DNA from 2 places in the Thiomicrorhabdus sp. genome. Region 1 is predicted to be linked to the other one. Evidence: predicted binding sites of a transcription regulator. Region 1 holds the regulator's gene; the other holds the start of a gene.

Evidence for each region. The regulator HrcA, encoded in region 1, represses chaperone genes, less so after heat shock. The targets are predictions, from matches to a motif close to TTAGCACTCNNNNNNNNNGAGTGCTAA.
Region 2: the regulator HrcA is predicted to act here: its motif matches at 4,513-4,539, upstream of ACORJQ_RS12070 (co-chaperone GroES).

The regions. Positions count from the first base shown of each region.
Region 1 covers NZ_OY759719.1:1,429,137-1,435,684, forward strand. Annotated here, with positions in the region: gene fur (ferric iron uptake transcriptional regulator) at 215-628, shown strand; gene recN (DNA repair protein RecN) at 738-2,408, opposite strand; gene ACORJQ_RS06255 (NAD(+) kinase) at 2,564-3,439, opposite strand; gene hrcA (heat-inducible transcriptional repressor HrcA) at 3,639-4,664, shown strand; gene ACORJQ_RS06265 (diguanylate cyclase) at 4,727-6,082, opposite strand; gene grpE (nucleotide exchange factor GrpE) at 6,385-6,548, shown strand, end outside.
Region 2 covers NZ_OY759719.1:2,660,166-2,666,713, forward strand. Annotated here, with positions in the region: gene msrP (protein-methionine-sulfoxide reductase catalytic subunit MsrP) at 1-687, shown strand, start outside; gene ACORJQ_RS12055 (protein-methionine-sulfoxide reductase heme-binding subunit MsrQ) at 722-1,321, shown strand; gene ACORJQ_RS12060 (glutathione S-transferase) at 1,388-2,122, opposite strand; gene groL (chaperonin GroEL) at 2,426-4,057, opposite strand; gene ACORJQ_RS12070 (co-chaperone GroES) at 4,119-4,409, opposite strand; gene ACORJQ_RS12075 (dihydroorotase) at 4,851-6,218, opposite strand; gene ACORJQ_RS12080 (ABC transporter substrate-binding protein) at 6,446-6,548, shown strand, end outside.

The DNA.
Region 1 (6,548 bases):
TCTTGCTATGCACCTTTAGTCCTATCAATTAAATTTTAGTGGCTAACGGACATCAGGATTCTGGCTGTTTTAAAGTGCAATTGGCGATAAACTTGTTAATTATTTACTGCTAAATATGAGTGAACTATATCCGGATTAGGGTAATTAAAAAATAGCCCATAAAATCAACAGTTACACTCAGTAAAAAGAAAAGCAAAAAGTATAAGAGGATAGTATGAGCGGAGCAGAACTCAAAAAAGTCGGTTTAAAAGTGACTCTACCAAGATTAAAAATTCTAGAAATTTTAGAAACTTCTGGAGACGAGCATCACCTAACGGCTGAAGACGTTTATAAAATCCTACTAGAACAGGGTGAAGAAGTCGGTTTGGCAACGGTTTATCGTGTGCTTACTCAGTTTGAACAAGCGGGTATTGTTAGACGTTTAAACTTTGAGAATAATATCTCTATCTTTGAACTTGATACTGGTGATAATCATGATCACTTAGTCTGTTTAAAATCTGGCCGTGTCAAAGAGTTTGTTGACCCTATAATTGAGAACCGTATTCAAGAAATTGCCAAAGAAAATGGTTATGATTTATCAGGCCATAGTCTGGTTATTTATGGGACTTTGCCACAAGAATCCAAATAATATTTGATAGTTATCAGAAATAAAAAAGGGGCTTAATCGCCCCTTTTTTGTATGTTTAAAATCTCATAAGACCTTAATTGTTTTGGGATAACCCTGTGCCAAAATTCAATTAGGTTGTTTTATTTTGTGCACTTTCTAGCATCTCTTTGGCATGGCTGAGAGTTTGTTCTGTGAGGGTTAGGCCACCAATCATTCTTGCTAACTCTTCAATACGCTGTTCTGAACTAAGCTGTTTAACTTGTGTGGTAGTTGAATTGTTTTGTGTCTGTTTTGCAATATGTAAATGACTGTGACCATGAGAAGCCACTTGAGCCAAATGGGTAATGGAAAAGATTTGTTTGTCTTTACCCAATTGCTGCATTTTTTGACCGACTACTTCGGCAATACCGCCACCAATACCCACGTCCACTTCATCAAAAATCAGGGTTGGCAGTTGTGCGACTTCTGAGGTGGCGACTTGAATCGCTAAACTAATACGAGACAATTCACCGCCCGATGCGACTTTAGCAAGCGGCTGTAATGGCTGGCCTTTGTTAGCTGTCACATTAAAGATTACTTTGTCTGTACCATTGGTATTAGGTTGCTCAGCATCACTTAAGGCTACTTCAAAGAGTCCATTAGGCATGCCTAAGGTTTGCATGCCTTCAGTAACAATTTTAGACAGGTTTTTAGCCGCTTTTTGACGTGATTTTTTGAGTGAATTAGCTTGGTCTTGATAATTTTTCCAGGCCTGGTCAAGTTCGGCTTTTAATATTTCCAAAGAGGCATCAGACTGTTCTAAACGAGCTAAGTCTTCTTGAATTTGTTGGTGTTTCTCAACCAGTTGCTCTGCTTCAATATTGTATTTTTTAGCCAAGCCAAATAGAGCAGACAAACGTTCTTCAACGTTTTGAAGTTGTTGTGGGTCTAAATCAATGTTTTCAGAATGATGTTGAATTTCGGTTGCCGCTTCTTGTACCTCAATTACGCTACTGTTTAATTGGGTGATTAAACCTTCTAAGCTTGGGCTGAATTCAATAATCGACTCTAATGCATGAATCGCCTGGTTGATTGAATCAACGGCGCCTTGTTCTTCTTCAATTGCATTGTAGGCTTTATCACAAGCCAGTTTGATTTCACTTGCATGAGAGAGTTGGCTTTGTTCTTCAGATAAAGCATCAAATTCGCCATCTTGCGGGTTGATTTCATCAAATTCATTTTTTTGAAAACTTAATAATTCAAGCTTACTTTGGTAGTCGGCTTGTTCTTCTTCAATTTGTTTTAGTTGGCGTTTTAAATCTTGCCATGCTTTAAAGGCTTGATGTGTTTGGCTAAGATTTTTTGGATGATTGGCGTAGGCATCAAGAAGGTCTAACTGTTTATTGCTAGACAATAATGTTTGATGCTCATGTTGGCCATGAATATCAATCAAAAAACTCCCTAGGGTTTTCAGTTGGTTTGCCGCAACAGGGTAACCATTAATGTAAGCTTTTGAACGGCCTTCTGAAGTAACGGTTCTACGCAAATAACATTGAGTGTCATCATCTAATTCTTGCTCAACTAACCAGCTTTGAACATGCGGAAGTTTCTCAATTTCAAATAGGGCGGTTACATCGGCTTTTGGGGTGTTGTGGCGAACTAAAGAGCTATCGGCACGTTCACCTAAAGCGAGGCCTAAGGCATCTAATAAAATCGATTTACCTGCACCTGTTTCACCCGTTAGGGTAGTGAAGCCAGTATTAAATTGCAGTTGAAGTTTTTCAATTAGGGCTAAGTTTTGAATAGAGAGTTCTTGCAGCATATAAGGAGTTCATTTCACATTAATAAATTAAACAGGCCTGGTAATTTAACAATTTACCAGGCCTGGTGATTTGCTATTGATTTGAGATTATATAGGAAATAAATATAACAAAAAATGCTTTAATTTCGCTTTTTGTCAGCCTTTCACAAAGGCGTTTAAGAAAGCTTGTCGCCCCAGTGTAATTTAGCTCGTAATAGCTCAAAATGGTCGTGATTCTTTGGGTGTAAAAGACGTAAATAATGTTCATTACGTTTCACGATTGTTTGATGGTTTGGCGAAATATCATGGGTGATTTGACCATCACAAATAATCTGCGCTGTTTTGTCACAATATTCATGTGCACGTAATTCCACAGTACTACTGCTATTAATCACATAAGGGCGTGTGCTCATGGTATGCGGATTAATAGAAACTAACGTTATCGCATCAACACCCGGATCTAAAATTGGCCCACCAGCAGACAATGCATAAGCTGTGGAGCCCGTTGGGGTAGAGATAATCATGCCATCAGAACGTTGACTGTTTAAAAAGCGACCATCTACAAAAGTTTCAAATTCAATCATTCGTGGAGAGTCGGTTTTATGAATCACCACATCGTTAATAGCACGTTCTTGGAATGTGAGCTCACCATTTTCATAAACACTCACTTGCAAGACATTACGTAACTCTTCTTGATACACACCAGACAAAATCTCTTCCATGGTTTCAATCATGTCATCTGCGGATACATCGGTTAAAAAACCAAGGCGACCCAGGTTAATACCCAGTATCGGAACATCGTTATCGGTAATACAGCGAGCGACATCCAAAAAAGTGCCATCGCCACCCACCATAACCGCAAGGTCAATTTTACTTTTTAAGTCTTCTCGTTCTAAAAGTTCAACTGATTCATGTCGCGGAAATTTTTCACAAGAGGGCTTATCTAAATACACAGTTCGGGATTTAGAGTGAAGATAATCAATTAGCATTTCAATATTTTCCCAACATTGATTGCCTGTGTATTTTCCAAATATTCCGATTGTTTGAAACATGTTCATAAACTCATATGTAATCTAAGCCAAGCTTAAGGGATGGGTAATAAGTGTTCTATTTAACTCTTTGTTCTAGCTTTGTTGTAGCTTTATTCTAGTGTTTTTAATTTTATAAATTCTATATAAAAGTCAATTGAAGGCCTTGAATAACCAACTATTGTTCATATAATTTAGCAGTGTATCTTAAAGAGTGCTTAAAGTGTTAAACGACCGTTCACAACTATTATTTAAAAACTTAATGGGATTATACCTTAATGATGGCAAGCCGGTAGGGTCAACTACACTCGCCAAATTACCCGATATTGGCTTGAGTTCAGCAACGGTTCGTAATGTGATGGCAGACCTTGAAAAAATGGGCTTGATTCACTCACCGCACACATCAGCAGGGCGCGTGCCTACCGATACCGGTTACAGACTGTTTCTTGATTCCATGCTTACCTACGAGCCTCTTTCACAGCAAAAACAAGCCTCCATTCGTAATGAGTTATCGGTGGGTTTAAACCAAGATGACTTGTTAGAAAGTGCCTCAAAAGTATTGTCTGGCATTACCGGTATGACCAGTTTGGTGTTAATGCCAAATAAACAGCAAGAGGTGCTCAAGCATATCGATTTTATTCAGCTCGGTGCTAATCGTGTATTAGTGGTGTTGGTCTTTAATGATCAAGATGTGCAAAACCGCATTATTGAGCTCGAAAAACCTTTTAGTGGTGATGAACTTCAGCAAACTGCAAACTATTTAAATGAACACTGTTTAGGCAAAAATCTAGCCGAAGCTAAACAATTTTTAATGTCTAGAATGGATACCATTCGTTCTACCACCAATGAATTTATGAGCTCGATTGTGCAAGCAACCGACTTTGTTTTAGAAAGTCAGCTAGCCCAAAAAATGCCATTTTTAGTCTCAGGTAAAACCAATTTACTCAATTACCAAGAGCTGGCGAGTTCAGAAAAATTAAAAGCCCTATTTAACTCATTTGAACAACACAATGAAATGGTGTCACTGCTCGATAAAAGCATGCAAGCCCAAGGTGTACAAGTATTTGTAGGCCACGAATGCGGTAATGAAATTTACCAAGACTGCAGTATTATCACTACGCCTTATGAAGTTGAGGGCGAAATTCTAGGTGTACTAGGTGTAGTAGGTCCAAGCCGAATGAACTATCAAAGAGTCGTACCTAGAGTCGATATGACCGCCAAAATCTTAAGCTCACTTCTTAAAAAATAATTTCATAATTAACGCTCATATTAAGGCTGTTAAAATTTTTATTGTCTGGCTCGATTGATTCTTTATTGTTGAATGGGTTTTAGTGAGTTGTTGATACAAACTTGATTACGTCCAGCCTTTTTTGCGGCGTATAGAGAGTGGTCTGCGGCTTTAAATAGGGTTTGGTAGTTTAGCTCAAACTCTTCAGGGCTTTGATTGATGTTTTCAAGTAGTTCGACCAGTTGTAATGCAATTTTTTTATGGTGGTAAGCTAATCCAATGGAGCAGGTTGTCGTTATTCCTAATGGTTGGGCTTCAGCGACTTGTTGGCGAATTGTTTCAGCTCGTTGTAGGACTTCTTCTTGATTTAAATCTTTAATGATGACAACAAATTCATCGCCACCATAGCGGGCAATTATGTCGTTTGCATGACCATTGTTTTTTAGAATAGAAGCAACGGTTTCAAGTATGGTGTCGCCTGCAGTGTGCCCGGTCATATCGTTTATTTCTTTAAACTGATCGATATCTAATAACATCAAGGCAATCGCTTCATTTTTAGTGATTGCGGATCTGACTAGTTTATCTCCATACTCATCTAAATAATGGCGGTTGTTGATGCCGGTTAGCGAGTCTATGTTTACTTTTTGGTGAAGTGCGGCTTGTTCTTCTATGAGTTCATCGCGGGCACGTTTGCCCATAATTAGGTTGATGGCTCGTGCTAAAAAGTCAGTTTCATTAAATGGCTTGGCAATAAAGTCGCCCGCACCGTGTTTAAGAACATAGACTTGGCGTAATAAGTCGTTCCACCCAGAAACGGCCAGAATAGGGATGTCGCGAATGCGTTCATTGCCTTGACGAATTAGGTTAATTAGGCCAATACCACTCACTTCACCTTCTAAAACCAAGTCAGTAACGACAATATCAAACGATTTTTTAGTATTGTCTAACAGTGCAGCGGCTTCTTCGCCACTTTTAACATGCATCACTTTCCAGCCTGCCGATTTCATAATGTGACTGGTAAAGTCAGCGGTGCTTTGTGTGTCTTCCACATAAAGAACACGAGCGGATATGTTAAGCGTGGCATAGAGCATTAAGCTGTGTAGAGCACGTTTTAGGGTTGGAAAGTCTGATTTAATAAATATTTCGGTAAAGCCAGCATCGTAGGCTTGGCGTTTAAAGTCGGACGAATTATTTGAAGTGAGCAAGAACTTGGGCGTGTTGCATAGGATTTTGTTGGACTTTAGCTTTTTCAGAAACTTAAAACTGTCCATGTCACTTAGTTCATGTGCCACACAGATTGCGGAAGGTTTGTGTTTTTTTAAATAAACCAAGCCATCGTTTCCATTACTAGCTTCAATGATGTGCGTATCTGCATTGCTTAGTGTGAGCTTGATAACATTACGATAGCTATTGGATGGATCTACGATGAGTATATTCATGAATTTTGGACATGGCTTTGTAAGAAGGCCAGCTATTTTAAAGCTAAATGGCTGCAAAAACCAGATTTGGTGATTTTTTTGTCCACTTTTTCATTGAATAGCCGTGCTATTCGTCTCAAAGCTGAAAAAACTATTTAAGCCAGGCTTTTTTCGTTTCGACTATTTCAGCCCAACTGATTCCTAGCGTGTTTTGCTTTGTTACCAGGCCTGGTAAATTCTTTTAAAAAAAATCCGTCTTTGGCTTGAATTACTTAAAGCTATCCCTTATAAAACTCCCGACTAGAAATTTACTGGAGATAACCATGTCTGAAAAAGAGCAAAAAATGAATGATGACGTTAATGCAGAAGCTGTTGAAACCCAAACTGCAGAAGAGGCGGTTCAGCAGGCTGAAGAAGCTTTAGATAATGCACAAGAAGCGGTTCAAGATGATATTGCAGCTTTATTAGAAGAAGCCAAAGCAGAAGC
Region 2 (6,548 bases), 1.2 Mb from region 1:
AAATCAGATCCGTTTCGTAACGCAGACAGTTTAATTACCGATAACTGGCAAGTCGTCATTGAAGGTGAGTGTTTGAAACCTAAAACTTTTGCGATGGAAGACTTGCTCAAACTTGAACAAGAAGAACGTATTTATCGTTTCAGGTGTGTTGAAGGTTGGTCGATGGTCGTACCTTGGATTGGCTTTCCACTCTCTAAACTGATTAGTCAAGTTGAGCCAACCAGCAAAGCAAAATATGTAGAATTTGTTAGCATTGAAGACAGCAAAAATTTGCCTGGTCAGCGTTTTAAAATATTAGATTGGCCTTACAAAGAAGGTTTGCGTATGGATGAAGCCATACACCCATTAACATTAATGGCAACTGGTTTATATGGCAAAGAACTAGCTAATCAAAATGGAGCTCCTATTCGTTTAGTCGTTCCTTGGAAATATGGTTTTAAAAGCAGTAAATCCATTGTTAAAATTCGTTTGGTTGAAAAACAACCCATTAGTAGCTGGATGGAAGCAACGCCCTCTGAGTATGGCTTTTATTCAAACGTAAATCCTAATGTCTCGCATCCGCGTTGGTCACAAGCTAAAGAGCGGCCTTTGGGCTCGTTCTTTAAACAAAAAACCCTAATGTTTAATGGCTATGAGAAAGAAGTAGCTGACATGTATAAAGGCATGGATTTAAAAAAATATTTTTAATTGCACCGTTTATGTATCAGGAACCTAATAACCCATGGCAGTAAATAAGAACAAAATACTCAAAATAACGCTTTTCAGTTTTATTTGTAGTATTCCTGCCTGGATATTAGTTTGGCGTTTATTTAATGATGACTTAGGTGCCAACCCGGTTGAATTTTTAGAGCATTCAACAGGCGATTGGGCAATTTACTTTTTACTGCTGACGTTAAGTATTTCACCCATTCAAAAGCTATTTAAACCTAACTGGAACCGTTGGCTTTTTGCGATGCCTTTAGTTCGCAGAACCTTGGGATTAAGTGCGTTTTGTTATGCATTACTGCACTTGAGTGTATATGTGTATTTTGAGATGGGATTATCACTACGAGATACCATTCAAGATATTATAGAAAGACCTTTTATTCTCATCGGAATGCTCGCTTTTATCATGCTCATTCCACTTGCCATTACCTCAACCGCTGGTTGGCAAAAACGGTTAAAAAGTCGTTGGAAAACGTTACATAAACTAGTTTATCCACTGACCTTTTTAGGTATATTACATTATGCCTTATTAGTAAAAGCTGACTTGATGATGCCTTTAATTTACTTAAGTTTATTTATGATTTTAATGGCATTTAGAATCAAAATATCACGTTAATGCTTAATTGTTTTACCACCGACTCTCTTACTTATTTCCTTTTCCTTATTTGACTACTCAATTAAGTCATCCTTGAGCCTTCTGGGTAAATTGATTCTTTGTTTCCAGATTGGGTTCATCAACCCACAAAGGCAGATGCCTCTCTTGCCAAACAGGCCTGTTCTTCATTACCGCTTTAAAAAAATCAGAATCTAGAAGTAAAGTTAACCAAGATTTTAAGCAAAAATAATTTGCCTCTGCAAACCAACTTTTATCCACATTCACAAACTGCCGCACAAATGGAAATACCGCAATATCCGCCATAGACAATTGATTGCCGACTAAAAAACTTTGTTTATTTCCGGCATCTAAATTGGCTGAAGAAAGGGTAGATTCAATTGAATTTAAAAACTCACAACCCAATTCTCGGTAGTGAGCCTGTGGATATTCAGGAAATCGATCGGCATATTTATAATGGTCTAAATGTGTTTTAAATTCATTATCACAGCGGTCAATCCATTGCTGGATTGCTTGATTTTCTTTAGAACCTTCAGAAAATAACCAGGCCTGGTAAATTGTTTTATCAACGGCATGTTTAAACGCCCAAAGCATGATATCTCTGCTCTCTTCAATCGCTGTTCCATCAGGCAATATTAAAACCGGCACCGTACCTTTTGGAGATGCTTCAAGCATTGGCTGAGGCTTCTCCCAAAACACAATCTCACGTTGCTCAACTTGAATACCAGAAAGATAAATCGCCATACGTGCCCGCATCGCATAAGGACAACGACGATAAGAATATAAAATGGGGTGTTTATTCATAAATCTTCTTCTATTTTTCTGTTTAAAACTTTTTGTTTAAAAACAGATTCAAATTACCAGGCCTGGTAATTTGAATCAATTCTTAATTGATAAGGTTTAAATAATAAAAAAGCCCGAATTTAACCAGTAAATTCGAGCTTTTTAATCAACAAAATGTAATTTTTGAATTGATTGAGTCAGTTTTGCGGTAGTGGCTAGGCGGCTCGAAAACCCGGAGCGGAGTGTACATTAAGTACATGAGCACCGGAAGTCTCGAGCCAACACAGCCAATGCCGTGAAAATGGCTCAATCAACCAAAAATTTTTACATCATGCCGCCTGGTGCATAACCTTGTTGTGCCATTTCACTAGCACCATCAGAATTTGATGGTAAATCAGCAATAGCTGCACCTGTTGTTAATACTAATCCAGCAACAGACGCTGCGTTTTGAAGTGCAGAACGCGTTACTTTTGCAGGGTCAATAATACCTGCTTCAATCATATCAACGTACTCTTCTTTAGATGCATCAAAACCAAAATTACCTTCACCTTCCATAACTTTGTTTACAATAACTGAGCCTTCTAAACCACAGTTAGCTGCAATTTGACGCATTGGCTCTTGCATTGCACGTAATGCAATTTGAATACCTACGTTTTGGTCATCGTTGTCACCTTGAACTTGTACTTTAGATAGAGCACGAACTAAAGCAACACCACCACCAGCAACAATACCTTCTTGAACAGCGGCACGTGTTGCGTGAAGTGCATCGTCAACACGGTCTTTTTTCTCTTTCATTTCCATCTCTGTCGCTGCACCTAATTTAAGTACGGCAACACCGCCAGCAAGTTTTGCTAAACGTTCGTTAAGTTTTTCAGAATCGTATTCAGATGTTGTTGTCGCAATCTGTGACTTGATTTGAGCACAACGACTATCAATATCTTCTTTAGAACCCGCACCGTCGATTAACTTAGTAGTGTCTTTACCGACTACTGCAGATTTCGTTTCACCTAATAAATCTAAAGTAATTGATTCAAGGCTTAGACCGACTTCTTCAGAGATTAAAGTACCACCCGTTAAGATTGCCATATCTTGAATCATCGCCTTACGACGCTCACCAAAACCAGGAGCTTTAACGGCAGCAACTTTAACGATTCCGCGCATATTATTGATTACTAACGTAGCTAAAGCTTCACCATCAACGTCTTCAGCAATAATTAATAGAGGACGACCTGTTTTAGAAACAGCTTCTAAAGTAGGTAGTAAATCACGGATGTTTGAAATTTTCTTATCGTAAAGAAGTACAAATGGGTTTTCTAACTCTGCAACCATTTTTTCTTGGTTAGTAACAAAATAAGGAGATAGGTAACCACGGTCAAATTCCATACCTTCTACAACGACTAGCTCATCTTGCAGTGAAGAACCTTCTTCAACAGTGATAACACCTTCAGTTGAAACACGCTCCATTGCTTCAGCAATCATCTTACCTACAGCAGCGTCAGAGTTTGCAGAGATAGTCCCTACCTGAGCAATTGCTTCAGAAGTAGTACATGGCTGAGCCATTGCTTTGATTTCAGCAACCACGGCTTCAACCGCTTTATGAATACCACGGTTTAAATCCATTGGGTTCATTCCCGCTGCAACTGATTTCATTCCTTCACGAACGATAGACTGTGCTAGAACTGTCGCTGTAGTTGTACCGTCACCAGCAACATCATTTGTTTGAGAAGAAACTTCTTTAACCATCTGTGCACCCATGTTCATGAACTTATCTTCAAGCTCAATTTCACGTGCAACCGATACACCATCTTTAGTCACTAATGGAGAACCAAAAGATCTTTCTAAAACTACGTTACGACCTTTAGGTCCAAGTGTTACTTTTACTGCATCTGCAAGAATGTTAATACCATCAACCATTAACTCACGAGCATCTAAACCAAATTTGACGTCTTTTGCCATCTTTCTAATTCCTTAATTCTGTTTAAATATTTAATTTGAATATTTTTAACTATCAGTATGATTAGTCGACAATTGCAATAATATCGTCTTCACGCATAATCATGACTGGCTGACCAGCGTCATCTTTTACTTCTTGACCAGAGTATTGACCGAACATTACCTTATCGCCAACTTTAACCGTCATTGCGATAATTGAACCTGAGTCAGATGCTTTACCTGGTCCAACAGCAACTACTTCACCGATGTTTTGTTTTTCCTGTGCAGAACCTGGTAGCAATATACCACCTGCAGTTTCTTTCTCTTCTTCTACACGACGGACAACAACACGGTCTTGTAATGGCTTAATATTCATAGGTTTCTCCTAAAAGTCTTTTAAATTTCATAATTGTACAAACAGAAAAATTGCACTCAGTTTTTTATCATTCTCACAAACCGAGTTACCATTTATTCATAAATTAGCACTCTTATGGTTAGAGTGCTAATAATTTTAGTCATCTAATTGCTTGTGTCAACTGAATATGGGTATGAATCTTTACAATTCAAGCTGTTAACCCAAAAAAGATACGAATTAGCGTTGTTTTGCTTTAAAAATCTCAAGAATAAAATCAAAGTCAATTTACCAGGCCTGGTAAATTTGGAACATTAATGCAAATTATCACTTATATTCGCATTAGTTTAGATTCGTACCAGTTTATATTTTCATAAGATAAATACTAAAAAACCGTTAGCGGCATTTGCACACAAACGGTTTCACTATAAAAAATACGATTAAAACGATTTAACCAAAAAACGATTATCGTTTAAACAGTAAACGATGCCCAGGCGTAAACTCTGCAAACTCGCCTTGGTGATACTTTAGTTCACCAGACACAATGGTACTGATAACGCTTGATTTAAAGGTATGTCCTTCCCACGGAGACCACTGGCATTTATAAAGGTTATGCTCTTTATCATCTATATGTGGTTTATTCATATCAACCAATACCAAGTCCGCCCAATAGCCTTCACGAATATAGCCTCGATCTTCAATTTGATAACGAATGGCAACATTATGAGAGGTTTTTTGCACAACGGTTTCAATATCAAAAACATTATCATGCACCATATCCAATAAGGCACAAAGAGACTGTTGAACCTGTGGTAAACCTGCAGGAGCCATAAAGTATTTATTTTGTTTTTCTTCATCTGTATGAGGTGCATGATCGGTCGCGATAATATCTATACGCCCTTCTCTTACCGCCTGGCGAATCGCATCTCTATCAGACTGTTTTTTGATAGCTGGATTACATTTAATATAAGTACCACGGGTTGCGTAATCCTCTTCTGTAAACCAAAGGTGATGCACACAAGCTTCTGCGGTTATCTTTTTACCTTCTACCGGGCCTGGTTCAAACAACTCCATCTCTTCTGCCGTTGTTAAGTGCAATATATGCAAATCAGCACCGGTTTCTTTAGCCAAGTCCACCGCAAACGAAGATGATTTATAACATGCTTCACGGCAACGAATCTCTGGATGGGCTGACATAGGAATGTCTTCACCATATTGCTCACGGTACTTTTCTTCTTGGGCTTTGATCATTGGCGTGTCTTCGCAATGAGTGGTTATTAGAGTTGGACTATGAGTAAAAATATCACGCAAGGCTTGTTCTCTATCAACCAACATATTTCCTGTTGAAGCACCCATAAAAATCTTTACCCCGCAAACATTGCTTGGGTTAACTTTTTTTAGTTCTTCCAGGTTGTCATTGGTAGCACCAAAATAAAATGAGAAATTAGTCCATGCTTTTTGGGCACCTATTTGATACTTGGCCTCAAGGTTTTCAATAGTTGTTGTTGTAGGTTTTACATTTGGCATATCCATAAAACTAGTGGTTCCACCTGCTATGGCTGCTTTTGACTCTGTTGCAATATCCCCTTTTGAGGTTAGTCCAGGATCGCGAAAGTGTACTTGATCATCAATAAATCCAGGCAGTAACATCAACCCTTTTGCGTCAATAATTTTGTCTGCATTCATATCAATTTTATCTGCAATTTTTTGAATACGACCATCAGCAACCAATACGTCACCAACAAACTGATTACCTTCATTAACAATAGTAGCCTGGGTAATAAGTATGCTTTGCGAACATTCATTGGATAAATTCGACGATATCTTAGACATAGAGGGTTCCTTTTAGTGACGATTAACCAAGCCAGCAAATCTTATTTAATGGTTTTGTAGTGAATTCATCGGCTTAACTATTTTTGTAATACGGCCATTAAAAAATATTGACGGCCACAACCTGTTTAATTTGCTATTCTAGCTTGAATCATTGTAATATTTTGTATGTTTTTATACTTCAATCCCAATTGCACCATCGACCCGAGCGAGAATCCAAACAAGTGTTTATGGAAAAGATAACTCAAAATATTTTGCGATTTTCTTGCTCTTCACGCTGGCCCATCGTTGCAACCTCCTGGGCTGAACCCAGCCATAACATAGACTTTAATA